Regions from separate parts of the Streptomyces sp. NPDC104367 genome, predicted to be linked through region 2. Evidence: riboswitches for the same ligand, from Rfam matches in the RefSeq annotation. Region 2 holds a riboswitch; each other region holds the start of a gene.
What was found. Region 2 has a riboswitch for cyclic di-AMP ahead of ACZ619_RS19785 (transglycosylase family protein). Riboswitches for the same ligand answer to the same signal wherever they lie in the genome.
Positions count from the first base shown of each region.

Region 1: another riboswitch for cyclic di-AMP. It lies ahead of ACZ619_RS40950 (transglycosylase SLT domain-containing protein); the one in region 2 lies ahead of ACZ619_RS19785 (transglycosylase family protein).
Region 3: another riboswitch for cyclic di-AMP. It lies ahead of ACZ619_RS01500 (M23 family metallopeptidase); the one in region 2 lies ahead of ACZ619_RS19785 (transglycosylase family protein).

Region 1 covers NZ_JBVJND010000044.1:57,258-66,759, reverse strand. The annotation lists gene ACZ619_RS40975 (tetratricopeptide repeat protein) at 1-579, opposite strand, end outside; gene ACZ619_RS40970 (ABC transporter permease) at 734-1,750, opposite strand; gene ACZ619_RS40965 (ABC transporter ATP-binding protein) at 1,737-2,771, opposite strand; gene ACZ619_RS40960 (LolA family protein) at 2,829-4,112, opposite strand; gene ACZ619_RS40955 (polyprenyl synthetase family protein) at 4,410-5,420, opposite strand; cyclic di-AMP (ydaO/yuaA leader) riboswitch at 6,308-6,508, shown strand; gene ACZ619_RS40950 (transglycosylase SLT domain-containing protein) at 6,512-7,009, shown strand; gene ACZ619_RS40945 (HAD family hydrolase) at 7,032-7,838, opposite strand; gene ACZ619_RS40940 (hypothetical protein) at 7,984-8,574, shown strand; gene ACZ619_RS40935 (FAD-dependent oxidoreductase) at 8,597-9,502, opposite strand, start outside.
Region 2 covers NZ_JBVJND010000012.1:119,937-129,438, reverse strand. The annotation lists gene ACZ619_RS19815 (protein kinase domain-containing protein) at 1-283, shown strand, start outside; gene ACZ619_RS19810 (glycoside hydrolase domain-containing protein) at 388-1,215, shown strand; gene ACZ619_RS19805 (SurA N-terminal domain-containing protein) at 1,397-2,044, shown strand; gene ACZ619_RS19800 (nucleoside triphosphate pyrophosphohydrolase) at 2,211-3,242, shown strand; gene ACZ619_RS19795 (cytochrome P450 family protein) at 3,484-4,800, shown strand; gene ACZ619_RS19790 (transglycosylase family protein) at 4,927-5,925, shown strand; cyclic di-AMP (ydaO/yuaA leader) riboswitch at 6,109-6,284, shown strand; gene ACZ619_RS19785 (transglycosylase family protein) at 6,289-6,993, shown strand; gene eno (phosphopyruvate hydratase) at 7,468-8,754, shown strand; gene ACZ619_RS19775 (FtsB family cell division protein) at 8,871-9,347, shown strand; gene ACZ619_RS19770 (DUF501 domain-containing protein) at 9,377-9,502, shown strand, end outside.
Region 3 covers NZ_JBVJND010000001.1:328,827-338,328, reverse strand. The annotation lists gene dxs (1-deoxy-D-xylulose-5-phosphate synthase) at 1-408, shown strand, start outside; gene ACZ619_RS01525 (aspartate aminotransferase family protein) at 405-1,790, shown strand; gene ACZ619_RS01520 (helix-turn-helix domain-containing protein) at 1,877-2,500, shown strand; gene ACZ619_RS01515 (DUF6126 family protein) at 2,497-2,619, shown strand; gene ACZ619_RS01510 (tyrosine-protein phosphatase) at 2,635-3,432, opposite strand; gene ACZ619_RS01505 (alpha-galactosidase) at 3,607-5,691, shown strand; cyclic di-AMP (ydaO/yuaA leader) riboswitch at 5,997-6,156, shown strand; gene ACZ619_RS01500 (M23 family metallopeptidase) at 6,161-7,087, shown strand; gene ACZ619_RS01495 (DUF6250 domain-containing protein) at 7,287-8,003, shown strand; gene ACZ619_RS01490 (SGNH/GDSL hydrolase family protein) at 8,149-8,934, shown strand; gene ACZ619_RS01485 (TetR/AcrR family transcriptional regulator) at 8,982-9,502, opposite strand, start outside.

The DNA of each region.
Region 1 (9,502 bases), on a different contig from region 2:
GCCCGGCGCCGACGGCTCCGGCACGGACCGCAGGGGGAACGTCGGCGCCACGTCCCGCACCGGTGCGGGTACCGGTACTGGTACCGGCACGGAGGCCTGTACGGGCGCCGGTGCGGGCACGGCCGCCGCTGCGGGCACGGGTACGGGTGCGGGCGCCGGTGCCGGCTCCTCGACGGCGCGGAGCGGGTGGGTCGGCTTCTCCCGGCCGGGCAGGCGCCCCGGTGCGGCGGACGACGCCGGTACGTCCGCCCCGCCGGCACCCGTGGCCCCCTTCGGCTCGGCCGACGTACCCATGCGTACCGGGTCGCCGGTGAAGCTGCTGGAGCCGTCCAGGTTGACCTGGAGCGGGACGACGTAGCCGATGCGGACGTCGTGGACGGTGGCGAGGACGGGGCGGCCGACGGTGCGGGCGAGGTGCTGGAGGTGGTTGAGGACCGCCTGCTGCGGTTCCTCGCCGGGTCCCGTGAGCAGCGGTACGCCGTCCACGGACGCGGCGCGGTCCGTCACCCGGACGTCGACCGGCACCGGGCAGCCCTCTGCTTGGACTGCCCGCTTCTCCTCGCGGCTGAGTCGGGACATCGGCCCTCATTCCCCCGGCGTCACGATCCGGTCGTACCCGTGCGTACGGTCCAGTGTCTCCACTCGGCACGGCTCCCGAGTCACCACGACGTCACAGCCTCGCACCAGGAAGGGGGCCGGGTCCGCGCGGCGCCCTCGTGGGACGGCGCGCCCGTCAGGCGGTGATGTCCTTCGCCGTGAACCGCGCCCAGGCCGCCGAGCCGAACACCGCCGCGTACAGGGCCTGCAGCTCCAGGTTCCTGACCAGGTCGTCCCAGTAGACGGGGGCACGCATCAGGTCGGCGAAGGACAGCCAGTAGTGGGAGAAGAAGTACGGCTGGAGCGCGTGCAGCTGGGGGATCTGGTCGAGGATCTGGACGGTGATGAGCAGGCCGACGGTCGTCGCCATCGCCGCGATGCCGCTGTTGGTGAGGGTGGACACGAACAGGCCGAGCGCGGCGATACCGGTCAGGGAGGCCGCCACCACCAGGGCGATCAGCAGGGCGCGGCCGAGCCCTTCGGCGAAGGAGATCTGGGTGCCGGAGATGGTCGTCAGATCGCCGAGCGGGAAGAGGAGCGCGCCGACGGCGAGGGCGGAGACGGCCACCACCAGGGTCGCCAGCAGACAGAACACCATCGTCGTCGCGTACTTGGTGAACAGGAGACGGGTGCGGCCCGCCGGTGCGACCAGCAGGTAGCGCAGGGTGCCCGCGTTGGCCTCCCCGGCGATCGCGTCCCCGGCCACCACGCCGACGGCCATCGGCAGGAAGAACGGCAGGGTCGCGGCCAGGGCCGTGAACACCAGGAACAGTCCGTTGTTGGTGATCTGCGAGATGAACGCCGGGCCCCCGCCACCGCCCTGGCCGGCCGGTCCGTCGCCGCCCGTCTCGATCTTCACGGAGATGCCGACCAGGACCGGCACGGCCGCAAGGACACCCAGCAGCGCGAGGGTGCGCCAGCGCCGGAGGGTGGTGACCAGCTCACTGCGGAACAGCCCGAGGGACCACAGCGGGTTCGGCCGTACGACCGCCACGCCCTGCGGTTCCGCCGCCGTCTCCACGACCGCCGTGCGAACCCTGCCCGCCCCGTCGGCCCCTTCAGCCTTGCCGGTCCCGCCGGTCCCTTCAGCCTTGCCGGTCCCGTCGGCCCTTTCGGCCTTCTCGACCCTTTCGGTCTTTTCAGCCCGCGACATCGAACCCCTCCCCCGTCAGCGCCACGAACGCGTCTTCGAGCGAGGCCCGTTCGAGGGTGAAGCCCCGTACCCGGACGCCCGCCGTGACGAGCGCAGCGTTCACCTCGGCGAGGTCGCGCTCGGGCGGCTCGCCGGTCACCCGGTCCTCGGCGACGACGACGTCCGGGACGCCCTGTTCCTTGAGTACCCGGGCCGCGTCCGCGGTGTCCGGGGTGGTCACCACGAGCCGGCCGCGCGCCCCGGCGGCCAGGTCGGCGACCGCGCCCTGGGTGATCAGCCGTCCCTGCGCCATCACGGCCGCGTGGGTGCAGACCTGCTCGATCTCGTCGAGGAGGTGGGAGGAGAGGAAGACGGTCGTGCCGTCGTCGGCCAGTTCCCGCACCAGCGAGCGGATCTCCCGCATGCCCTGCGGGTCGAGGCCGTTGGTCGGCTCGTCCAGGACGAGCAGCCTGCGGGGCTGGAGCAGCGCGGCGGCGAGGCCCAGGCGCTGCTTCATGCCGAGGGAGTAGGCCTTGGCCTTCTTCGCCGCGGCGGCCGTCAGCCCGACCCGGTCCAGCGCGGTCTCGACCCGGGCGCGCCGGGTGCGCGGGTCGGCGGTCGGGTCGGCGGCGTCGTAGCGGACGAGGTTGTCGCGGCCGGAGAGGAAGCCGTACAGCGCCGGGCCCTCGATGAGGGCGCCGACGTGCGGGAGTACGGCTCGGGAGGCGCGGGGCATCGGGCGGCCCAGGACGCGGGCGGTGCCCGAGGTGGGCGCGATCAGGCCCATCAGCATGCGGATGGTGGTGGTCTTGCCGGAGCCGTTCGGGCCGAGGAAGCCGAAGACGCTGCCCGCCGGGACGGTCAGGTCGAGACCGTCCACGGCGAGCTGTCCGCCGCGGTAGCGCTTGGTGAGGCCGCGGGTCTCGATAACGCTCCCGCCGACCGGGGCGCTCCCGTCCGCCGGGGCGCTCCGGCTCGCCGGGGGCTCGTCCCCCGTTCCCGGGTCCTCCGGCTCCCGCTCCGTGGCGGACGGCTGGTCCATCGGCTCCCTCGATTCGTCGTGCGCAAAGGGTACTCAGGGCAGCCGTGCCGCCCCGGGTCAGCCCGCGTTGGCCGCCTTCACCAGCGCGGCCTTGTCCACGGCGCCGACGTACACCTTGCCGTCGTCCGTCATCAGGGCGTTGATCAGCCGGGTGGAGAAGACCGTGCCCTTGCCGAACTTGCCGGAGACCGGGTCGCCGAGCGAGCCGAGGAGGCCGCTCAGGTCGCCGCCGGAGGCAGAGCCGGTGGAACCGGTCGAGCCGCCGGAGAGGCCGCTCCCGCTGCCGGTGTCGAGGACGGCTATGGAGTTCCAGCCCTTGCCGAGGACCTCGAAGCCGTCCTTCTCCAGACCCTTCGCGGAGCCGTCACCGGGCGTCCGGGAGGCCTTGCCGCCCTTGTCCGACCGGTCGGTCCCGCCGGTCCCACCGGTTCCGCCGGACTTGCCGGACTTGCCGCTCCCGTCGTCCTCGGTGACCTTGGCGCCCTTGGGCGGGGTGAAGTCGAAGGTCGAGGCGGCCGGCTTCGCGAAGCTGACCTTGGTGTACCCGGCGTCGATGACGGCCGCGCCGCCGCTGGACGGGGTGAGCGTGAACTTCAGCGGGGTGCCGGTCTTGGCGTCGACGGCGATGCTGATCGCGCCGACCGTCGTACCGGACTGCTTGGGCTTGATGACCAGGCGGTAGGCGTCACGGCCGGCGACCTGCGCGGTGCCGTCGACGGTCACCGAGGTGGTGTCGTCGACCGACTTGAGGACCTCGTCGGCGAAGTCCTTCGGCGTGGCCGGGGTCTCGTGCTCCTCGGCCTTGCCGGAGTCGGCGACGGTGGAGTGGTAGACCTCGTTGGACTCGCTGTCGTAGCCCCACACGTCCGTGCCGTTGTGGATGAGGCTGTACTCGGCGCCGCTCTCCAGCAGCGACACCTTCTGCTTCTCGGGGCCGTCGGCGGCCACGCGCAGGGTGTGCGTGCCGGAGGCCAGCTCGGTGAGCTTGGTGGTGGGGTCGGCGGACGAGCCGTCGCCGCTGCCCTGCGTGGCGCCCGACAGCAGGCTGCTCTCCAGACCGCCGAGGTCGGGCAGCCCGAGGTCGGTGCTGATCTTCACGGTGCCGGACAGCTGCTGCACGTCCGACTTGGCGATCTTGTCGATGAGTTCCTGCGCGGTGATCTTCGGCAGGTCCGGGTCACCGGAGTCGGCGAGCGCGGGGACCAGACCGATCGTGGCCGCGGCCACCCCCATCACCGCGACCGGGACCACGTATCGCGCGGCCTTGCGCCGCCGCTCGGCGCGCGACTCGTCGTCGGTCAGCGCTTCCGCCGTGCTGTCGTCGGATTCGTACGGTGCCATGTGTGCCTTACCTCCGTCGTCGGCGGCGGCCGTCCTCGCACGTGTCCCACCCTGAGCCGCCATTCTCACCCAAATCAGTGAGTGGTGGTGATTTCCGTGGTTTCCATCTCACCAAATCGGGGGCACGGAAGCGTCAGACCCGGGAGCCAACTCCGCGTACGACTGGGGTATGACACCGGGGTCGCGGTGTCCCCACCGACCCGTAGGGGTCGTGCGGCTCAGGCACATGGGAGAGCCGCGGCAGATTCCCGAACTCCGGGCAGGCGGGCAGGCGGGCAGGCGGGCAGGCGGGCAGGGTCAGCCGGCCCGGTGGACCACCGCGTCGCACAGCTCGATCAGCGCGGCCTTGGAGTCGCTCTCCGGCAGCGGGGCCAGCGCGGCCCGCGCCTCCTCCGCGTACCGGACGGCGTCCCGGCGCGCGTGGTCGAGCGCCGGGTGCGTCCGCAGGGCCGCCAGGGCCTGCGCGTGCCGTGCGTCGTCGGTGAGGTCGGAGTCCAGCAGCTCGCACAGGGCGATGTCCTCGGCGAGCCCCAGCCGGGCCGCCCGCTCCCGCAGCCGCAGCACCGGAAGGGTCGGGACGCCCTCACGGAGGTCCGTCCCCGGGGTCTTCCCGGACTCGTGGGAGTCGGAGGTGATGTCCAGGACGTCGTCGGCGAGCTGGAAGGCGACGCCGAGCCGTTCACCGTACTGGGTGAGGACGTCCACGACCGTCTCGTCGGCGCCGGACATCATCGCGCCGAAGCGGCAGGAGACCGCCACCAGCGAGCCGGTCTTGCCGCTGAGCACGTCGAGGTAGTGCTCGACGTGGTCGCGCCCGTCCGTGGGGCCGGCCGTCTCCAGGATCTGGCCGGTCACCAGCCGTTCGAACGCGAGGGCCTGGACCCGCACCGCCTCGGGCCCGAGGTCGGCGAGGATCTGCGAGGCGCGGGCGAACAGGAAGTCGCCGGTGAGGACGGCGACGGAGTTGCCCCAGCGCGTGTTGGCGCTGTCGACACCGCGTCGCACGGAGGCCTCGTCCATGACGTCGTCGTGGTAGAGCGTGGCGAGGTGGGTCAGCTCGACGACCACGGCGGACGGCACGACGCCGGGCGCGTAGGGGTCGCCGAACTGCGCGGCGAGCATCACGAGCAGCGGCCGGAACCGCTTGCCGCCGGCCCGCACGAGGTGCTGGGCGGCCTCCGTGATGAACGGGACCTCGCTCTTGGTGGCCTCTAGCAAGCCTTCCTCGACAGCCGTCAATCCGGCCTGGACATCGGCTTCCAGAGCCTGGTCCCGCACGCTCAGCCCGAACGGCCCGACGACGGTCACGAGGGGTCTCCTGTCTGCTGGTGTCTACTGGCGCTTACACGGTTTGTCGATAGGTCGCTGCCATCACTCAAGTCAGCGTATCCGGTCAGGATTCGATCACCGAGGGCGCCCACGGTTACACCATGGGCGCTATCGGATCACGACCGGTATGTTTTTGATCAGCCGATACGACCTGACATCCCCTGACTTAACAGGATGTGCCGACAGTTGTCCCGAACCGGGACACGAGCCGTGTCCCGAACCGGCTCCGGCGCCGGACCCGAGGGCGGACCGCCCGGCCACCCGTCACCCGGAAACGCCCACGCCTCCCCCGCCGACGTCACCTGCCCGGACGCACCCCTTCCCTTCCCCCTTTCCCCACGACAGCCGGAACACCACCGCCACCCATGACAACGACGCGCACCACGGTGGAGGTTCCGCCCTCGCGGTGGACACGGGGAGCCGTTCCGCCCCCACGTGACCAGAATCACGCGAGGCGTACGCGACCGGAGAGGGCGCCTCCACAAAGACCACGCGTGACCGGAATGACTGATTCGCACCTTTCTAGCCGAAATTCCTCCCGCTCGACACCCGAATGACGACAGGGCGACCATTCGCCCGGCCTGGGGAAAGCGAAACCGCCAAATCCCCCATGTCCGATTCGCCATAATTTGAGGTTTCGTGAAGTGGGTCACGCGAACCCAGGCGCGACAAGGGGTGCGCGACACCGCTTCCTTTCCTTTCCCTGTGGGTGAGTTGAGGGTTGGCAGCCGCAAAGGATCAAGCACCTCATACGCCTCAGATCAAGGTCAATAGGTGCTTTGTGTGAATCCACTACTTGTTCCGGACATGTGCTCTCGCATACGTTCCCGCTCGCCGGGCGGACGCCGAATCCTGCCGCCGCCCGTCTTGACCCATCGACGAGTTCATTCGCATGGCAGGAGCGGGGGACCCAGGTAAGTCGCCGGACCGGGCGACCGACGTCACTGACGGACGTCGTTTCCGGAACGGCTAGGGGTGAAGTCGCATCGCCTTCGGGCGGCGCGGCCGGGCACACTCCCCGAGCCCGAACCCGACAGCTCACCTCGCAGGCGACGGAGAGGAACTTCGCCATGCCTGCTGCCGCCCAGCCCCGCCGCACCCGCATCGCCCGCACGCTCGCCGTCGTCGGCGCCGGTGCCGCCGTACTCGCCCTGCCGATCTTCGGGGCGACCACCGCCTCCGCCACCACGGCCACCACGGCCACCACGGCCACCACCACGACGGCCACGACGACGACCGCCGGGTACCCGAACAACCTCGACGGCTGGATCCGCGAGTCGCTCGCGGTCATGGGCCAGAAGGGCATCCCGGGCAGCTACAACGGCATCTACCGCAACGTGATGCGCGAGTCCTCGGGCAACCCGCTCGCCATCAACCTCTGGGACTCCAACGCGGCCGCCGGCATTCCGTCCAAGGGCCTGCTCCAGGTGATCGACCCGACGTTCAACGCGTACCACGTGTCCGGTACGTCGTTCAACATCTACGACCCGGTCGCGAACATCACCGCCGCCTGCAACTACGCCGCCGCGCGGTACGGCTCGATCGACAACGTCTTCGGCGCGTACTGACCGACGCCGTCGGCCGACACCGTCAGGTGAAGAGTCTCTCGAGGACGACGGCGATGCCGTCGTCCTCGTTCGACTTGGTGACCTCGTCCGCGACCGCCTTGAGTTCGGTGTGGGCGTTGGCCATCGCCACCCCGTAGGACGCCCAGTCGAACATCGGGATGTCGTTGGGCATGTCACCGAAGGCGATGGCCTGTTCCGGGCTCAGCCCCAGATGGTCGGCGGCCAGCGCCAGCCCGGTCGCCTTGGTCACCCCGCACGGCTGGAGTTCCACGGTCCCCGGCCCCGACATGGTGACCGTCGCCAGCGACCCCACCACCGACCGCGCGGTCGCCGCCAGCTCGTCGTCCGACAGGGTGTGGTGGCGCAGCAGCACCTTGCTGATGGGCGCGCACCACAGGTCGTCGCGCCGGTCCACGCGGAGCGCGGGCAGCGTCGGGTGGGGCATCAGGTAGCCCGGCTCGATGAGCGTGAGCCCGTCCACGCCGTCCTGGTCGACGGCCGCGTACACCTGCCCGACCTCGGCCTCGATCTTGCCGAGCGCGGTCTCCGCCAGTTCCCGGTCCAGGGTGACCGACCACAGCAGACGGTTCGTGCCGGCGTCGTACAGCTGCGCGCCCTGGCCGCAGACAGCGAGCCCCGTGCAGCCGAGGTCGTCGAGGAGCGGGCGCACTCTGGGTGCGGGGCGGCCGGTCACGACGAGGTGGCGGGCGCCGGCTGCGGCGGCCCGCGCGAGCGCGGCGAGCGACCGGTCCGAGAGCGTGTCGTCGGCGCGCAGCAGTGTGCCGTCCAGGTCGGTGGCGATGAGTGCGTACGGGGAAGGTGCGGCCATGATCAGAGAATACGGACAGCGCGCCCCTGAGACTCACTGTGCGTTTCGGCCTCAAGTGACGCCCGTCCGCTCCGTGATGGGGCGTTGTCAGTGGGGCGCGTTACGTTTGCGGTGAGTCGATGGCACCGATCTGGCGGGGGCGGACGTGGTGGCGGAGGGGGCGGGAGCGTTCCGGGCGCATCTGGTGGAGGCGGCGACCGGGGTGCTGGAGCGGTTCCCGGCGGAGTTGCGCCCGGAGATCTACGCGCTGTCGTTCCGTATCTGGCGGGTCGACCACGACGACCGCAGACCCTTCGTGGCGATCGGCTACAACACGGAGAGCCAGTACGAGGCCGAAAGACATCCGGCGGACCCCGGCGAGGCCCGCTGGAACTACGCCTGCTGGCTCCTGGACGGCTTCGAGACGCTCGGCAACTGCCCCGAGGACCCGGTCGGCGGCGCGCTGTACACCGAGGAGGTCCGGCGACTCGGACTCTGGTTCGACGGGGACGGTGACGATCCCGAACTGGACGCCGAGCGGGAGCTGTTGGGGCTGCACTTCGCCGACGCGTGCATCCGGCTCGCGCAGGACCTGCATGCCGGGGGCCGGATCGAGAAGGTCCTCGGGCGGCCGCTGCCGGTGGTGGTCTTCGACATGTACTGCCCGGGCTGGGAGGTCGAGGCCACAGAGGCGGCCAACCCGCCCGGGCTGGTCGAGGAGTTCCTGGCCTGGCAGCGGGCGGCCGAGGAGGCGTAGCCGGTACGGAGACCACGGGGCGTCAGGCGTGGGCCGCCGCCAGGTGCCCGGTCAGGCGCGGTGAGGCGAACTCCGTCCCGCACACGAACCGCATCACCGGGCCGTACGAGGACGCCGCGGGCAGGCCGGTGAAGTAGAGGCCGGGTACCGAGGAGACGTATCCGGCACCGAGTCTCGGGGCGCCGCGGCTGACCGCGACGCGGGTGCGCAGTCCTGGGCTCAGGAAGTCCATGGCCGCGATGTCCACGCGGTAGCCGGTGGCGGCGATGACATGGTCGGCGGTGAGCCGGTCGATGCGGCCGTCGTGGGTACGGACGGCGAGTACCGCGGCGCCGGCGGATTCTCCGGCGCCGGTGACGGCGGCGACCTCGCGGACCTGGACCTTGCCCTCGAAGCGGTCGCGCAGCCACCAGGCGCCGAGCGGGCCGAGGACCCGGCGGACCAGGTAGTGGCGGGTCCGCTCCGGGAGGCGGCGGTAGGGGTGCGGGTAGTAGCTGAGCGCCCACAGGGACCAGGCGCGGCCGAACGGGGACTCCGGGCGCAGCCGGGGCTGGTCCCAGGGCGGGGCGCCGAAGGCGACCCTGCCGCGGCCGCGTGCCACCACCCGGACCTGGGCGCCCGCCTCGGCGGCAAGCGCCGCCGTCTCCAGCGCGGACTGCCCGGCGCCGACGACGATCAGCTCCTGGCCGGAGAAGCGGCTGAGGTCGTGGTGCCGGGAGCTGTGCGAGACCGGGCCGGCGGGCCCGTCCGCGGCCGCCCCGGCGAGCTCCGCGGGGAGGTGGGCGAGCCCCGACAGGCCGGTGGCGACGACGACCGCGCGGGCGGTGAACGACTCCCCCGTGTCCAGCTCGATCTGGAACCCGGACGCCGTGCCGCGGTCCACGGACACCACCCGTACCCGCTCCAGTCCGGGCACCAGCCGCTGCTG
Region 2 (9,502 bases):
CGCCCAGTGCCTGGAACAGCTCGGCGAACCGGCGGCGGCGCTCGCCGAGTACCGCGCGCTGCTGCCGTACTACGAGAACCAGTACGTGGCCGGCGACCCGCGGCTCGCGCACGACGTGCGCCGCCGGATCGGGCACCTGCTGCTCGCGCTCGGCGACCGGCCGGCCGCGCACGACACCCTGGCGCGGCTGCTGTTCGACGTGGAGCGGCTGCACGGGCCCGGCCACCCCCTGGCGGGCGAGGTCCGGCGGACGCTGCTGTGGCTGGGACAGGTGCGCGGCTAGCGGTACCGCCCCTGACCTGTGGCCCGTCGGACCGCCCCTGATAGGTTGCGCTCCGTTTTCCGCGAACTTTCGCGCACAGTGCACACACAGGGGTGGGGTCCGTCATGTCCAGCCATCGGCAGTCCAAGAAGCGCAGATACGTCACCTGGGGTGTCGCGGGTGCCGCCGTCGTCGCCGGAGCCGGGATCGCCGCGCAGACCTCCATGGCCGCCACCACCTGGCCCGCCCAGAAGACGTACACCGGCCGCGCCTTCGACACCTGCGCCGCGCCCTCCCTCGCCGCGATGAAGGCCTGGAACACCGGCTTCTACGGCGCCGCCGCCGTCTACGTGGGCGGCAAGAACCGCGGCTGCGCCCAGCCCAACCTCACCGCCTCCTGGGTCAAGTCCGTCTCCGCGGCCGGCTGGAAGCTCATCCCGCTCTACGTCGGTGCCCAGCCGTCCTGCCAGACCGGCTCCAGCCCGGAGAAGATGACCGCCTCCACGGCCGCCTCCCTGGGCACCGCCGACGCCAACGACGCGGTCGCCAAGGCCGCCGCCCTCGGCATGAAGGCCGGCAGCCCCGTCTACCTCGACATGGAGGCGTACGACACGACGGACACGACGTGCAACAACGCCGTGCTCACCTATGTGCGCGCCTTCGACAAGCAGCTGCGCGCCAAGACGTACCGCGCGGGCTACTACGGCTTCACCAGTTCCAGCGCCAAGGCGATCGCCGCCGCGACCGACCGGACCGACCTGCCGGGCAACCTCTGGTACGCGCTGTGGGACAAGAAGAACACCACCACGACGGACTGGCCGTTCGGCGCGTCCCAGTACACCGGGCACAGCCGGGCCCACCAGTACATGGTGAACAGCAAGGAGACGCGCGGCGGGTACACGATCACCGTGGACCGCGACGCCTGGGACGCCCCGGTGGCGATCACGGGCTGAGCGCGGGCCGCCCGCGGGCCGGGCGCGGTCCGATCCGCAAACCCTTCCGGGGGGTGGCGCGGCGGTGCCGGATACGCGTGTGAATCGTTGGTCGAATGGGTTGGCCAGAGCCGGACCACTGCCTACCATCGATCACCGCAAGACTTTGTGCACCGTCGCACAATCTCCTCGGGAGGCATCCTTGCACCGCCGCCGTCGCAACGCGCTCGTCCTCTCCGCCGCGATCGCCGCCGCGGCCCCCTTCCTCACCGCCTGCGGAAGCGGCGCGCACCCGGGTGCGGCGGCCGTCGTCGGCGGCCGGCGGATCACCGTCGCGCAGCTGGAGAACCGCGTGAACGAGGTGCGCAGGGCCCAGCGGGCGGCGGTCTCGGACGACACGCAGTACCAGCAGGTGCTCGCGTCCACCAGCAGCCTCACCCGGGACACCCTGTACAACATGGTCCTCGACCAGGTGCTGCACCGGGCCGCGCAGAACGCGGGCGTCAGCGTCACCCGCAAGGACGTCGAGACGATGCGCACCAGCCTCGAACAGCAGGCCGGCGGCGCCAAGGGGCTGCAGACCGCCTGGCTCCAGAAGTACGGCATCGCCCCCAGCCGCCTGGACGACAACCTCCGCTTCCAGGTGGAGGCCCAGAAGCTCGCCCAGCTGCTCGGCACCGACACCTCGCAGCCCGCCTTCTGGAAGGCCCTGGCCAGTGCCTCCGGGGAGCTCCACGTCGACCTCAACCCGCGCTACGGCGCCTGGGACGTCCAGAAGAGCAGCCGCGTGGACGCCAAGACGCCGTGGGTACGCGAGGTCACCTCGGCCGGAACCCAGGTCTCGGCGTAGCGCGCCGGAGGGCGCCGGAGGTCGACAGAGGGCGCCGGAGGGTAGGGGCGACGGGAAGGCCGGCGGGAAGGGCCGGGCAGGGGCTAGCGGTCGTACGATCGCTTGATCGTTCCGGCCCTGTGGACAAACCGCGAGGTCGGCGGCGGCGGTGCGTTACGTTCGGAGCGTGAACACCACCAGGCCCGAACCCACCACCGCCGACGTCGGCCGTGCCGTCCTGCTCACCACCAGCCACCGTGTCGCCCCCGGCCTGCTGTCCTGGCCCGCCTGGCAGGCGCTGCGCGCCGCGGACCGTGTGCTGTGCGCGGACGGCGCCCACCCGCAGCTGCCGTACCTGCGGGAGGCCGGCATCATCGTGGACCAGGCCGCGCCCACCGCTCAGGAACTGGTCGACTCCTGCGCCGGCGGCCGGACGGTGGTGGTCGTGGCGACGGGGGAGGGCGAGCCCGCGCTCACCGACGGCCTGGCCCGCCTCGCCGGCTCCGGCCGGGTCCGGATGCCCGAGCTGGAGCTCCTGCCCGCCTCCTACGACCTGCCCGGCGCCCGCCTCCTCGACCTCGTCCAGGTCATGGACCGCATCCGGCTGGAGTGCCCCTGGTCGTCCCGGCAGACCCACAAGGGACTGGCGAAGTACGGCATCGAGGAGGCGTACGAACTCGTCGAGGCGATCGAGGAGGGCGACCGCGACGAACTGCGCGAGGAACTGGGCGACGTCCTGCTCCAGGTCGTCTTCCACTCCAGGATCGCCGAGGAGGACGCGGAGGCGCCGTTCTCCGTGGACGACGTGGCCGGCGGCATAGTCGCCAAGCTGATCCACCGCCACCCGCACGTCTTCGGCGACGAGACCGCTTCCACGCCCGAGGAGGTCAAGGAGCACTGGCTGCGCACCAAGGCCCAGGAGAAGCGCCGCACCTCGGTGACCGACGGCGTCCCGCTCGGCCAGCCCGGCCTCGCCCTCGCCGCCAAGCTCACCTCCCGCGTCCGCACGGCCGGCCTGGACGTCCCGCTGCCGGCGGGCGAGGGCATCGGCTACGAGCTGCTCGCGCTGGCGGCCCGCGCCGAGGCGGACGGGGTGGACCCGGAGGCGGCACTCCGCGCGGCGGCCCGCACCTACCGCGACGCGATCAGGCAGACCGAGAAGGGAGAAGAAGAGACCGAGGAAGAAGGAGAAGAAGGAGAAGAGGGAGAAGAGGGCTAGAGGGGAGGCGAAGGAAAGACGCGACGAGGAACCCGCGCAAGGCAGCCAAGGGGGCGGAGCCGGGGAAGGCAGCCGCGGGAGCCGAGGCGCGAAAGGCAGTCGCGGTAGCGGGACCGCGTGCCGCCGTACGTGGCCGGTGTGCTCGCGGCGGCTGTGCCTGCGGCCGCTCGGACGTTGGGCTTCGCAGGGTGGTCCGGGTGCGGAGGGTGGGCCCGGGGGAGGAGCCCGGTACCGTCTGGGAGTGACCGACCAGCTCAGCCCCGACGACAGCGCCGCCCCCGAACTCTTCAGCTGGGAGTTCGCGACGGATCCGTACCCCGCCTACGCCTGGCTCCGCCGGAACGCACCCGTCCACCGCACCACGCTCCCCAGCGGCGTGGAAGCCTGGCTGGTCACCCGGTACCAGGACGCCAAGCTGGCCCTCGCCGACCCCCGGCTGTCCAAGAACCCCGCGCATCACGACGAGCCCGCGCACGCGAAGGGGAAGACCGGGATTCCCGGAGAGCGCAAGGCCGAGCTGATGACGCATCTGCTGAACATCGACCCGCCGGACCACACGCGGCTGCGGCGCCTGGTGAGCAAGGCGTTCACCCCGCGCCGGGTGGCCGAGTTCGCGCCGCGGGTGCAGGAGCTGACCGACCGGCTGATCGACGGGTTCGCGGCGACCGGATCCGCCGACCTCATCCACGAGTTCGCGTTCCCGCTCCCCATCTACGCCATCTGCGACCTGCTCGGCGTCCCGCCCGAGGACCAGGACGACTTCCGGGACTGGGCGGGGATGATGATCCGGCACGGCGGCGGGCCCCGGGGCGGGGTCGCGCGGTCCGTGAAGAAGATGCGGGGGTACCTGGCCGAGCTGATCCACCGCAAGCGCGAGGCGCTGCCCGCCGAGGCGGGCCCGGGCGAGGACCTCATCTCCGGGCTCATCCGGGCCTCGGACCACGGCGAGCAGCTCACCGAGAACGAGGCCGCCGCCATGGCCTTCATCCTGCTGTTCGCCGGGTTCGAGACGACCGTCAACCTGATCGGGAACGGGATGTACGCCCTGCTCACCCACCCCGAGCAGCGCGCCCGTCTGCAGGACTCGCTCGCCGCCGGTGAGCAGGGGCTGCTGGAGACCGGTGTCGAGGAACTCCTCCGCTACGACGGTCCGGTGGAGCTGGCCACCTGGCGGTTCGCCACGGAGCCGCTCGGCATCGGCGGACGGCACATCGCGGCCGGCGACCCCGTGCTCGTCGTGCTCGCGGCGGCGGACCGGGACCCGGAGCGGTTCGCCGAGCCGGACACCCTCGACCTCTCCCGGCGCGACAACCAGCACCTCGGATACGGCCACGGCATTCACTACTGCCTGGGTGCCCCGCTCGCCCGGCTGGAGGGCCGGACCGCGCTCGCCGGCCTGCTCACCCGGCTCCCTGACCTGCGGCTCGCGGGGGACACGAGCGAGTTGAGGTGGCGCGGCGGACTCATCATGCGCGGACTGCGCACGCTGCCCGTGGAGTTCACTCCGCGGGCCGCCGAGCCGCCCACCAGCGAAGGTGACCAGCACTCAACTCTGTGATCTTCACGTGATCTGTGCGGCATTAACTTGTGACAAGTGATCGTCTGCCTATACGTTCACCCATCAGTGCGGCGCCCCTGCGGGACCCGCCGCACCGGTCATCGCTGTCGCTCGAAAGGTTTCCGCATGCTCTCCGGGAACGGCCGTCACCGGCGCCCCCGTCAGGCTCCGGCCCTCCTTGTCGCGGCCGGGGTGACCGGCTCCGCCATCGCCATCCCGCTGCTCGGCGCGGCGAGCGCCAACGCGGCCGACGGCACCACATGGGACAAGGTGGCCGAGTGCGAGAGCGGCGGCTCCTGGAGCGCCGACACCGGCAACGGCTACTACGGCGGCCTGCAGATGTCGCAGGACGACTGGGACCAGTACGGCGGCCAGGAGTACGCCGTCACGCCGGACCAGGCGAGCCGTTCGCAGCAGATAGCCGTCGCCGAGAAGATCCTCGCCGACCAGGGCACCAAGCCCTGGCGGACCTGCGCCCTGCTCTCCGGGCTCTCCTCCGACGACGCCTCCGTGGACGTGGACACGGGCGTCGACGGGAGCGGGGACGACACGTCCTCGGACACCTCCTCCGGGCTGTCGGACTCGTCGGACGCGACCGGTTCCTCGGACTCCGGCTCGTCCGCCTCCTCGGACACCTCGGACAGCGGCGACTCGGCCACCCCGTCGCCGAGCGCGAGCGCGAGCACCGACTCCAAGGGTGACAAGTCCACCGAATCACCCAAGAAGGACAAGTCGGCGTCTTCCGGTTCGAGCACCTCGAAGGCGAGCGAGAATCCCGTCCTCCCCGAAAGCGCAGACTCGGACAATTCCGAGCAGACCGGTGGGTCTTGGGATCTGGTCGACACCGGGGCCGTCAGCAGCGGCGGCAAGCACCGCGGCGGCTCGGCGGACGAAGGCGTGACGGGCGGTCAGAAGGCCGCGTCGTCCGGCCGTCATGCCTCGCGTGATGCCGGCACCTATGTCGTCCGTGACGGCGACACCCTCGCCTCCATCGCCGACTCCCTTGGTCTCGACGGCGGGTGGCGCGCGCTCTACGCCGCGAACAAGGCCGACATCGGTACCGACCCGAACCACATCGCCCCCGGTCAGACCCTGAAACTCAGCAGCGAAACGGACGAAAAGTAGACGGAGTTGACGCCCCGCTTCGGCGTTAAATGTCCGGTTTGGTGAAAGTGTGGGATGAGTCTCAAAGGCCCTGATCATCTTTGAAATTCACCTGATCGCCTGTTTACGGTCAAGGCCGCTCGTCACCGCGAGCCCCGGCCGTCGCAACGCCGAGTCCTGCCAGCGGCCGCCCGGGAACAGTCGTCGCGTCAAGCGCCGTGGGCAGGAGCGGGGGACCCAAGGTAGGTGCCGGGCCCAGCGGTTGACGCTGGAACCGGCTAGGGGTGGAGCCGCGCGACCCGTGAGAGCGGGCGTGCGGCCGGGCAACTCAACCGGCCCGAACCCGACAGCTCACCTCGCAGGCGTCGGTGAGGGGATCCATCCATGCTGTTCTCCAGCAAGGGCAAGCATCGCCGCCCGTCCAAGGCCGTCCGCGCCATCGCCGTCGCCGGTGTCACCGGTGTCGCCGTCGCCGCCCCGCTGATGGCGGCCGGCAGCGCCTCCGCCGCCACCGCCTCCGAGTGGGACGCCGTCGCCCAGTGCGAGTCGGGCGGCAACTGGGCCATCAACACCGGCAACGGCTACTACGGCGGCCTGCAGTTCTCGGCCTCCACCTGGGCCGCGTACGGCGGCACCGCGTACGCCTCCACGGCCAACCTGGCCACCAAGACGCAGCAGATCCAGATCGCCGAGAAGGTCCTCGCCGCGCAGGGCAAGGGTGCCTGGCCGGTCTGCGGCACGGGCCTGTCCAGCGCCGCCTACACGGGCAGCAGCACCGCCTCCTCCGGCACCGGGTCCTCCAGCTCGTCGAGCAGCGGCACCGGCGCCGGCACCGCCACCCGCTCGACCGACACCCAGGCCGCCTCCCGCTCCGCCGAGCGTCCGGCCGCCGCGACCGTGACCACGCCGGCCGGCAAGACGGTCAAGAAGGGCGACGGCGAGTACAAGGTCGTCAAGGGCGACACCCTCAGCTCGATCGCCCTGAAGCACAAGGTCAAGGGCGGCTGGCAGGCCCTGTTCAAGCTGAACAAGGACATCGTCGAGGACGCCGACTTCATCTACCCGGGCCAGCAGCTGCACCTGAAGTAGGCCGTACGACGGGGTGCCGGCCGAAGTATTAAGCGGCACCCAGCTGAACCACAGCGCTCTCACAACCGTGGTCCTCATAGTAGGGACCACGTGAGGGCCACCCCCGTCCCCCACGGACCCCCGCCCCGGTGCGTTTTCCCCCGTACGCACCGGGGCGGGGTTTCTTCCGCCCGGCCCCGCCGCGCCTCTCCCGGACCCGCCACGACCCGCCCGGCGCCCCGCCACGCCCCGTCCGGCGCCCCTTCGTGGCCCGCCCGGCGCCTCTCCCGGCCCCGCTCACCTCCCGTCGTGGCCCGCTCTTCTCCCGTTCTTCATCGGGGCCCCCTTTGTTCCGTGCGTGAACAATGAGTACCGTCAGTGTGTCCACGGGCCGGTCGGTCGGCTGGCCGACGGCCCCGGGACGGTTAGGCTCTAGTCGCAAGGCACACCGCCGCGCACCACCAGCGTCACATCGCGCCACATCCCACGAAGGAGATGCTCGTGCCGTCCATCGACGTCGTCGTAGCCCGGGAAATCCTGGACTCCCGAGGCAACCCCACGGTCGAGGTCGAGGTCGGCCTCGACGACGGCAGCACGGGTCGTGCCGCCGTTCCGTCCGGTGCCTCCACGGGTGCCTTCGAGGCCATCGAGCTTCGTGACGGCGACCCCAACCGCTACCTCGGCAAGGGTGTCGAGAAGGCCGTCCTCGCCGTGATCGAGCAGATCGGCCCGGAGCTGGTCGGCTACGACGCCACCGAGCAGCGCCTGATCGACCAGGCCATGTTCGACCTGGACGCCACCGACAACAAGGGCTCGCTCGGCGCCAACGCCATCCTCGGCGTCTCCCTCGCCGTCGCGCACGCCGCCTCCGAGGCGTCCGACCTGCCGCTCTTCCGCTACCTGGGCGGCCCGAACGCGCACCTGCTGCCGGTGCCGATGATGAACATCCTCAACGGCGGTTCGCACGCGGACTCCAACGTGGACATCCAGGAGTTCATGATCGCCCCGATCGGCGCGGAGTCCTTCTCCGAGGCGCTGCGCTGGGGTGCCGAGGTCTACCACACCCTCAAGAAGGTCCTGAAGGCCAAGGGCCTGTCGACCGGTCTCGGCGACGAGGGCGGCTTCGCCCCGAACCTGGAGTCCAACCGCGCCGCGCTCGACCTCATCCTGGAGGCCGTCAAGCAGGCCGGTTACGTCCCCGGTGAGCAGATCGCGCTCGCGCTCGACGTCGCCGCGTCCGAGTTCTACAAGGACGGCAAGTACGAGTTCGAGGGCAAGTCCCGCTCGGCCGCCGAGATGACCGAGTACTACGAGGAGCTCGTGGCGGCCTACCCGCTCGTCTCCATCGAGGACCCGCTGTTCGAGGACGACTGGGCCGGCTGGAAGGTCATCACCGACAAGCTCGGTGACAAGGTCCAGCTCGTCGGCGACGACCTGTTCGTCACCAACCCGGAGCGCCTGGCCCGCGGCATCGAGGAGGGCACCGCCAACGCCCTGCTGGTCAAGGTGAACCAGATCGGTTCGCTGACCGAGACCCTGGACGCCGTCGAGCTGGCCCAGCGCAACGGCTTCAAGTGCATGATGTCCCACCGCTCCGGTGAGACCGAGGACGTCACCATCGCCGACCTTGCCGTCGCCACCAACTGCGGCCAGATCAAGACCGGCGCCCCGGCCCGCTCCGAGCGCGTCGCCAAGTACAACCAGCTGCTGCGCATCGAGGAGATCCTCGACGACGCGGCGGTGTACGCCGGCCGCTCCGCCTTCCCGCGCTTCAAGGGCTGAGCACACCCGCCGCGCCGAGCCCGTAGAAGGTAAGGCTCAGCCAGTCGTACGTACGTCCCCGTACCCGGTCCCGTACCGTGTGCGGGGACGTACGCACGTATCAGGGAGGCGGGGACATGGCCGTGAAGGACCGGGACCGGTTCTCCACCGCGACCAGGCTCAAGCTGCTCGGCGAGCAGACGGCGGCCCGGGTCTACCGCTCCCAGACCAAGCGGCAGGCCCGCCGCTCCCGGCTCACCGGCCGCGCGGCCCTGCTCGCGCTCGTGCTGTGCACGATGATCGTCGCTCTCGCCTATCCGATGCGGCAGTACGTCTCGCAGCGCGCCGAGATCGCCGACCTCGAACGCCAGCAGCAGCAGGCGCGGCAGCGGGTCGAGCAGCTGCGCGACCTCAAGGCGCGGTGGCAGGACGACGCCTACGCCGAGCAGCAGATCCGGGCGCGGCTGCACTACGTGATGCCGGGTGAGACCGGGTACGTCGTGATCGACCCCGGTACGGCCAAGCAGGCGCGCGCCTACCTCGGGGCGGCCGACCGGCCCTGGTACGCGAACGTCTGGGACGGCGTCGACAAGTCCGACGCGTCCGACCAGTGAACCGACAGAAAGCCACGCAGAACACAGCCATGCAAACGCCTCCGCCCTCCACTCCGCGTACCGAGCCCACCGACGCCGACGTCGAGGCCTTCAAGGAGCAGCTCGGGCGTCCGCCGCGCGGGCTGCGGGCGATCGCGCACCGGTGCCCGTGCGGC
Region 3 (9,502 bases), on a different contig from region 2:
GTGGACCCGGCGCTGCCCGTACTGGCCGCCGGGCACGAGCTGGTGGCCGTCGTCGAGGACAACAGCCGGGCGGCCGGCGTCGGCGCGGCCGTGGCGCTCGCGCTCGGCGACGCCGAAGTGGACGTGCCGGTACGGCGGTTCGGGATTCCCGAGCAGTTCCTGGCACACGCCAAGCGGGGGGAGGTGCTGGCCGACATCGGGCTGACACCGGTGGAGATCGCGGGGCGGATCGGGGCGAGCCTCGCGGGGCGGGGGGCCGGGGGCGCCGAAGGGGGTGCCGCGGGGGGCGGTTCGGCGGGTACGGCGCCGCCCGGGCCGGTCGCGCCCCGCGGCGGCAGCCGCAGATCGATGCGCCCCGCGCCCCTGCGGGGCGCTGATGCCGAGGGTGTCGACAAGGAGAGGCAATGAGTACGGAGTTCGACCTCGGTGCGCTGCTCGCCGAGCGTGGCGGCGAGCGCTACGAGCTGCATGCCAAGTACCTGAACCACCAGCTCCCGCGCATGCTGCACACCATCGGCTTCGACAAGGTCTACGAGCGGGCCGAGGGCGCCCACTTCTGGGACGCGGACGGCAACGACTACCTGGACATGCTCGCCGGGTTCGGGGTGATGGGGCTGGGCCGTCACCACCCCGTCGTCCAAAAGGCCCTGCACGACGTCCTGGACGCCCGGCTGGCCGACCTCACCCGCTTCGACTGCCAGCCGCTGCCCGGACTGCTCGCCGAGCGGCTGCTCGCCCACAGCCCGCACCTGGACCGGGTGTTCTTCGGCAACAGCGGCACGGAGGCGGTCGAGACGGCCCTGAAGTTCGCCCGTTTCGCCACCGGCAGACCCCGCGTCCTCTACTGCGACCACGCCTTCCACGGCCTGACCACCGGCTCCCTGTCGGTCAACGGCGAGAACGGCTTCCGTGACGGCTTCGCCCCGCTGCTCCCCGACACGGCCGTCCCCCTCGGCGATCTCGACGCCCTGGCGCGGGAGCTGCGCAAGGGCGACGTCGCCGCGCTGATCGTCGAGCCCATCCAGGGCAAGGGCGTCCACGAGGCCCCGTCCGGATACCTGCGCGCCGCCCAGGAACTGCTCCACCGGCACAAGGCGCTGCTCATCGCCGACGAGGTGCAGACCGGCCTCGGCCGCACCGGCGACTTCTACGCCTATCAGCACGAGGAGGGTGTCGAGCCGGACCTGGTGTGCGTGGCGAAGGCCCTGTCCGGCGGATACGTCCCGGTCGGAGCCACCCTCGGCAAGGACTGGATCTTCAAGAAGGTGTACTCGTCCATGGACCGCGTGCTGGTCCACTCGGCGAGCTTCGGGGCCAACGCCCAGGCCATGGCGGCCGGTCTCGCCGTCCTCTCCGTCATGGAGAACGACCAGATCGTCGCCAACGCCCGTGCCATGGGGGAGCGGCTCACCGCCCGGCTCGGCGCGCTGACCGACACCTACGAACTGCTCGCCGACGTGCGCGGCCGGGGCCTGATGATCGGCATCGAGTTCGGCCGGCCCAGCTCGCTGAAGCTGCGCGGCCGCTGGACCATGCTCCAGGCCGCCCGCAAGGGACTGTTCGCCCAGATGGTCGTCGTACCGCTGCTGCAACGGCACCGCATCCTCACCCAGGTCTCCGGCGACCACCTGGAAGTGATCAAGCTCATCCCGCCGCTGATCGTCGACGAGGCCGATGTGGACCGGTTCGTGGACGCCTTCACCGAGGTCATGGACGACGCGCACAACGGCGGCGGGCTGATGTGGGACTTCGGCAGGACGCTCATCAAGCAGGCGGTGGCCAACCGCTGACCCCGTCCCGGGCGGCCCCGCCTCCGGCTTTTTGCCTCTGAGGCAAGAAAATTGCCCCAGAGGCAAGAATGCGGCTCAATGGAGGCATGAGCTCCTCCGAGACAGAGCACCCGGGCGGACCGGCCGGGGACCTGCCCGCCGTCGCCCCGCAGCTGCGCTCCCTGCGCCGCCGCGCCGGTCTCACCCTGGAGGCCGCGGCGCGGGACGCCGGGCTGTCGCCCGCCCATCTGTCCCGGCTGGAGACCGGGCAGCGGCAGCCCTCGCTGCCGATGCTGCTCGCTCTCGCCCGTGTCTACGGTACGACGGTCTCGGAGCTGCTGGGGGAGACCGCCGCCGACCGGGACGCGATCGTGCGCTCCGGTGACATGGAACCGACCCGCGCGGGCGGCTGGACGTACTGGCAGTCCGGGGCGTCCGGCCGGGGCATGCAGGCGCTGCGCGTCCGGGTGCCCTACGGCTCGCAGGGCGACATCGTGCGGGTGCACCCCGGCGAGGAGTGGCTGTACGTCCTGCGCGGCCGGCTGCGGCTGCGCCTCGGCGACACCGCGCACGTCCTCGCGCCGGGCGACAGCGCGCACTTCGACTCGCTGACCCCGCACCGGCTCGCCGCCGAGGACCACGACGGGGTCGAGCTCCTGTTCGTCCACACCCTGCTGCAGAGCCCCACGGCCACGCTGTGCCTGGGGCCGATCACTGGAGAGCTGCCGTGAGCAACTTCGAGGAGAAGTTCCCCCGGGCTCTGTGGGTCCGGCTGATCATCTACATCGCCGTCGGGCACGTCTTCGCGGCCTTCCTCTACCTGCTGTTCGAGGTCGGGGGCAAGGGCTGAGCCCGGGGCCCGGCCTCAGTCGAGCAGGCGCTCGCGCAGCCGCTCCCGGGTCCCCGCGGTGAGCTTCAGACCCTGCTCCAGATACGCCTCGACACCGCCCCAGGTCGCGTCGATGGTCTCGAAGGCGGCCGTCAGGTACTCCGCGCGGGCGTCGAAGAGGGGGCTGAGCAGCTCCATCACCTCGGGGCTGTAGGCGCTCTCGCCGCCGCCGTTGCGCCGCACCTTGTAACGGCGGTGCTTGGCGTTGGACTCCAGGTAGTCGGCGAGGATCGCGTCCCGCTCCACGCCCACCGCGAGCAGCGTCACGGCTATGGAGATGCCCGCCCGGTCCTTGCCGGCCGCGCAGTGCATCAGCGCCGGGACGCTGTCCTCGGCGATCGCGTGCAGCACGCGCGAGTGCTCGCCGGTGCGCTCCTCGACGATCGCGCGGTACGAGCTGACCATCCGCCCCGCGGCCCGGCCCTCGCCCAGCAGCCCGCGCAGCTGCTCGGTGTTCCCCTCGCGGACCAGCTTCCAGAACTCGGCGCCGTCCGCCGGGTCGCTCAGCGGCAGGTTCATGTTCCGCACGCCGGGCAGTTCGACGTCCGGGCCCTCCAGCTTCTGGTCGGCCGCGTTGCGGAAGTCGAAGATCGTGTGCAGGCCCAGGGAGGCGAGGAACTCCGCGTCCTGCTCCGTGGCATGGGCGAGGTGCCCGCTGCGGAACAGCACGCCCGGCCGCACCCGTCGCCCGTCCACGGTCGGCAGGCCGCCCACGTCACGGAAGTTGCGCACACCGGCCAGCTCGGGCTCGGTCGACGGGACCTGCTGCGTCACGGGGGGCTCCTCCCGGTCGGCCCCGCCGGCGCTGCTCGTCGACGGGCACTGAACCGACCATACGACATCGGTTTCCGCAGGCAATGAGTTGTCCACAGGCGTTGCCTCGGGGCCCGCGGCCCTTGATGATGTTGGCGATTGAGCGGATCTGTTGGCACCTGTGTGAGGTTCTCGATGGTGGACATCGCCGAAGACGGTCGTACCTGGCTCCTTTCCGGCCCCGGCAGCAGCTACGCGCTGCACCTCACGGCCGCCGACGAGCTGCTCCACCTGCACTGGGGCCCCAGGATCCGGCTCGCCGACGCCGAGGCGCTCACCGCGTACGCCCTGCCCGGCTACTGGCCCTTCGAGTCCCCGCTGGACGGCCGCGAGGAGTACCCCGTCGAGGGCGGCCCCCGCTTCGTCCGCCCCGCCCTGTCGGTGCGCACCGAGCAGCGCCGCGGCACCGAGTGGACCTTCGAGTCGTACGAGACGGCGGGCGGCGCGGGCGAGGAGGAGCTGCGGCTGCGCTTCAGGGACGACGGGATCGCGATCACCCTGCACTACCGGATGCGCGGCGACGTCGTCGAGCGCTGGGTGACCGTCGGCAACCAGGGGCACGCGCCCGTGGAACTGCTGCGCGCCGACCCGGCCGCCTGGACGCTGCCCGACCGCGAGGGCTGGCGGCTGTCCCAGCTGCACGGCCGCTGGGCCGCCGAGTCCCGGCTCACCAGCGCCCCGCTCACCTACGGCGAGAAGGTCATCGGCAGCCGCCGCGGCCACACCGGCCACCAGCACCTGCCCTGGGTCGCCCTCGACACCGACGCCACCGAGGAGCGCGGCGAGGTCTGGGGCTGCGCCCTCGGCTGGTCCGGCTCCTGGCGCATCGCCGTCGCCCAACTCCCGGACGCGCGCGTGCAGATAACCGGCGGCGCCGGCTACGACGACTCCGGCCTGCTGACGCTGGCCGAGGGCGAGTCGTACACCAGCCCGGTCTTCGCCGGGTTGTGGAGCGACGGCGGCTTCGGCGGCGCCAGCCGCACCTGGCACGCCTACCAGCGCGCGTACGTCGTCCCGGACGCCGACCGGGACCGGCCGGTGCTGTTCAACTCCTGGGAGGCCACCACCTTCGACATCTCCGAGGAGCAGCAGAGCGTTCTCGCCCGGCGGGCCGCCGCCATCGGCGTCGAGCTGTTCGTGGTCGACGACGGCTGGTTCGGCGCCCGCACCAGCGACCGCGCGGGCCTCGGAGACTGGACCCCCAACCCCGACCGCTTCCCGAACGGCCTCAAGCCCCTCGCCGACCATGTGCACGACCTCGGCATGCGGTTCGGCGTCTGGGTCGAGCCGGAGATGGTCAACCCGGACAGCGAGCTGTACCGCGCGCACCCCGACTGGGTCCAGTACCAGCAGGGCCGCAGGCGGACGGAGCTGCGCAACCAGCTCGTCCTCAACCTCGCCCGCGAGGACGTCCGGGAGTACCTCTGGGAGCAGCTCGACGGCCTCCTGTCCGGCGCCCCGATCGACTACCTCAAGTGGGACTTCAACCGCTGCTTCACCGACGCGGGCTGGCCCGGCGAGCCCTACCCGCAGCGCCTGTGGGTCGACCACGTCCGCGGGCTGTACGCCCTGCTCGACCGGCTCCGCGCGGCCCACCCGGGCGTGGCCGTCGAGTCCTGTTCGGGCGGCGGCGGCCGTATCGACCTCGGGATCATGAGCCGCACCGACGAGGTGTGGACCTCCGACAACACCGACCCGCTGGACCGGCTCGCCATCCAGCACGGCTTCAGCCAGATCCACCCCGCCCGGGTGATGTCCGCCTGGGTCACCGACAGCCCGAACCACCAGCTCAACGGCCGGGTCAGCAGCCTGCGTTTCCGTTTCGTCAGCTCCATGGCCGGGGCGCTCGGCGTCGGCGGCGACCTCTCGCGGTGGACCGAGGAGGAGCTCGCCGAGGCCGGCCGCTGGGTGGAGCTCTACAAGGAGATCCGGCCGCTGGTGCAGCGCGGCGACCAGTACCGGCTGCGGCCGCCGACCGGTGGGCTCAGCGCGGTGCAGTACACACTCGGCGACGAGAGCGTCGTCCTCGCCTGGCTCCAGGCGCAGAGCTACGGCGAGCCGGCCCCGGCGCTGCGGCTGCGGGGGCTCGACCCGGCGGCGTCGTACGAATGCCGCGAAACGGGCGAAGTGCACCGAGGGGCGGTTCTGTTGCACCACGGACTGCGCACCGGACTGCATGGCGACCTGGATGCGACGGTTCTCCGACTGTGCCGCATCTGAACCTTCTGCCCGAATTGGCTGCTTGGTTACAACTCGCTCTGGAATAGGGGGACGTGGCGTGACGTGCGTGAGGAGCGTCATATTCGTGACCGTCCGTCGCGCGTCACGCTCACGTAATTCGGATGCTTTTCAGGGGGATTGAAAGGCCGGCGTCGATCGAATTCACGGAGGGTGACCGGGAATTCCGGTAACGGATCAAGCGAAACCCGGACGCAGGGAAGCGGCCGCTTGTCCGGGCGCGTCCCGCTCGCTTACGTTCGCCACGCATCCGGACGGAACGCCGAATCCTGCCGCCGTCCGGAGTCCCCACACACTCACCCGTGCCCGGCAGGAGCGGGGGACCCACCAGGTACGACCGCCTGTTCCGGTTCCCGGGACGGCCAGGGGTGCAGCCATGCCTCGCGCGTGGCCGGGCAGCTCCAGCCCGAACCCGACAGCTCACCTCGCAGGCGCCGGAGAGGAATGCGTCATGCCCGCGAAGGGTAAGCACCGCCGCCCCAAGTCCCAGCGTCTCACCCGCTCGATGGCCGTCGCCGGAACCGGTGGTGCCGCGCTGGCCCTGCCGCTCATGGGGGCCACCGGCGCCCACGCGGCCACTTCGCAGTCCGTCTCCGGAACGGCGGCGCGAGCGCTCGCGACCGCCGGGACGACGGCCGTGACCCAGGCGGCCGCCGAGGGGTCCGCCGCCGCGGGCTCCGTGCACCGCACGTACACCGTGGTGCCCGGCGACTACCTGTCGAAGATCGCCCGCGACCACGACGTGCGCGGCGGCTGGCAGCGGATCTACGCCGACAACCGGCAGGCCGTCGGCGACAACCCCTCGCTGATCCACCCCGGCCTCAAGCTCTCGCTCGGCGGCCGCGCCACCACGGCCCCGGACGCCGCGAAGTCGAACGCCACCGAGGAGTCGAGCGGCGCCGCGGACTCCGGCGCCGCGTCCTCCTCGAACACCGCCTCCTCCCCGGCCGCTTCGGCGGCGACCGCCTCCGGCTTCACCCTCCCGGTCGGCGGCGCCACCGTCGGCACCGGCTACCACGTGTCCGGCGGCATGTGGTCCAGCGGCTACCACACCGGCGTCGACTTCGTCGTCCCGACCGGCACCCCGGTCAAGGCCGTCGGCTCCGGCACGGTCGTCACGGCCGGCTGGGGCGGCGCCTACGGCAACCAGGTCGTCATCCGGCTCGCGGACGGCCACTACGCCCAGTACGGCCACCTCTCCGCCCTCTCCGTCTCGGCCGGCCAGACCGTGACGGCGGGACAGCGGGTCGGCCTCTCCGGCGCCACCGGCAACGTGACCGGCCCGCACCTCCACTTCGAGATCCGGACCACCCCCGACTACGGCTCGGACGTGGACCCGGTCGCCTACCTCCGCTCGAAGGGCCTCGCCGTCGGCTGACCCGAGGAGCTCCCCGGCCCCCTGGCCGGGCACACACGCGAAGGCCGGACCCCCGATCCCCGGGTCCGGCCTTCGGCGTGTTGCTTTCCTGTGGCGGGCACCCCCGGGGCATCGACAGCCGGGCCGGTGCGGCGGCACAGTGATCCCCGTCAGGCGCAAGCGCTTTCTCACGCCCCGCCGTACCGGAGGAACCCGCCCCATGACGACCACCCGCCGTGCCCTCGGAGCCCTGGCCGCCGGAGCCGCCCTCGCGGCCCTGGCCCCCGCCGCGGCCGCGAGCGCCGCCCCCCGGCACCGCCGCCCGATCGCCCGGGACGACTTCCGCCACGGCCTCGGCCAGTGGTTCGTGGAACTGGAGCGGGGCGGCACGGTCACCGCGTCCCGCGGAGTCCTGGAGGTCGACGTGCCCGCCGGCGCGACCGTCTGGTTCCGGCGCCGCCTCGAAGGGCCGTACGTCCTGGAGTACACCGCGACCCCGGTGTCGGCGGGCGGCGCCTACGACCGCGTCTCGGACCTCAACAACTTCTGGAACGCCACCGACGTCCGCTCCCCCAACGACCTGTTCGCCACCCCGCGCAGCGGCGCGCTCGCCGACTACGACTACCTCACCACGTACTACGCCGGCTACGGCGCCAACTACAACACCACCACCCGGCTGCGCCGCTACGTCGGCGAACCCGGCGTGCGGCCGCTGATCTACGACTACACCGAGCCCCTGCTCGTCGCGAACGAACCCAACCGGGTCCGGATCGTCTCCGACGGCCCGGTGGTCCGCTGGTGGAACAACGGCCGGCTGGTGTTCGACTACACCGACCCGGAGCCTTACACGGGTGGGCACTTCGCGTTCCGCACCACCTGGAGCCACTTCCGGATCAGCGACTTCCGGGTCTGGGGATTGCCCCTTCAACGCCCCTGATCAGACCCTTATTCCAAGCTTGGCAAAGTATTTAGAAGTGTCTTATCTCACCGTTCGTCAACCCCTTATTACGGTCGCGTAGGTCACAGTCGAAGGTGAATCATGTTCCGATGTGGCAGACGATTCGAAGAGTGACAATGCATCAGTGATCGGGTCGTACGTGGCGGTGGGGGACAGCTTCACCGAGGGCGTCGGCGACCCCGGCCCGGACGGGGCCTTCGTCGGCTGGGCCGACCGGTTCGCGGTACTGCTGTCGGACCGACGGCCCGAGGGCGACTTCGACTACACCAACCTCGCCGTGCGCGGGAAGCTGCTCGACCAGGTCGTGGCGGACCAGGTGCCCCAGGCCCTGGCGCTCGCCCCGGACCTGATCTCCTTCTGCGCGGGCGGCAACGACATCATCCGGCCCGGCACCGACCCCGACGAGGTGGCCGAGCGGTTCGAGCGGACCGTCGCCCGACTCACCGAGGCCGTCGGCACGGTGATGGTGACCACCGGCTTCGACACCCGGGGCGTGCCCGTCCTCAAGCATCTGCGCGGCAAGATCGCCACGTACAACGGACATGTGCGGGCCATCGCCGACCGGTACGACTGCCCGGTCCTGGACCTGTGGTCGCTGAAGACGGTGCAGGACCGGCGGGCCTGGGACGGCGACCGGCTGCACCTGTCCCCCGAGGGGCACACGCGCGTGGCGCTGCGCGCCGGTCAGGTGCTCGGCGTCGACGTACCGGCCGACCCGGACCAGCCCTGGCCGCCGCTGCCGCCGCGCGGCACCCTGGAGGTCCGCCGCGACGACGTGCACTGGGCCCGCGAGTACCTGGTCCCGTGGATCGGCCGGCGGCTGCGCGGCGAGTCGTCCGGCGACCATGTGACGGCCAAGGGGGCGCTCTCCCCGGACGACATCAAGATGCGGATCGCCTCCGTGGCCTGAGGCGCGCGGGGCACGGTGCGAGGGGTGGCCTCACCGCGGGCCGCCCCTCAACGCTCCTCGGGCAGGCCCAGTTCGCGGGCCAGCGCCTCGTCGACCCACTCCTGCGCCCGCGAGCGCGCCACGGACCCCGGGTACGAGGTGAGCTGGACGGCCAGCCCGTCCAGCAGGGCGGTCAGCCGCAGGGCCGCGGCCGCCGGGTCGGGGCACCGGAACTCGCCCGCCGCCACCCCTTCGGCGACGACCTCGGCGAGCGCCGCCTTCCACTGCTGGTCCAGCTCCCTGGTGACGTCCCGCAGCGCGGGTTCGCGCAGCGACACCGCCCAGCCCTCGATCCACAGGCGCCAGCCCTTGGCCTGCCCGGTCGGCGCGTACCAGCGCACCGCCGCCCGCAGCCTGCGCAACGCGGTCGTCCGGCGGCCCAGCAGCTTGCGCAGATGCGCCAGGTCGTCCTCGGCGGCATACGCGAAGGCGGCGGAGACCAGCTTCTCCTTCGTCGAGAAGTGGTACAGCACCAGTGCGTTGCTCACCCCGAGGGCCGAGGCCACGTCGGCGATCCGCACCGCCGCCA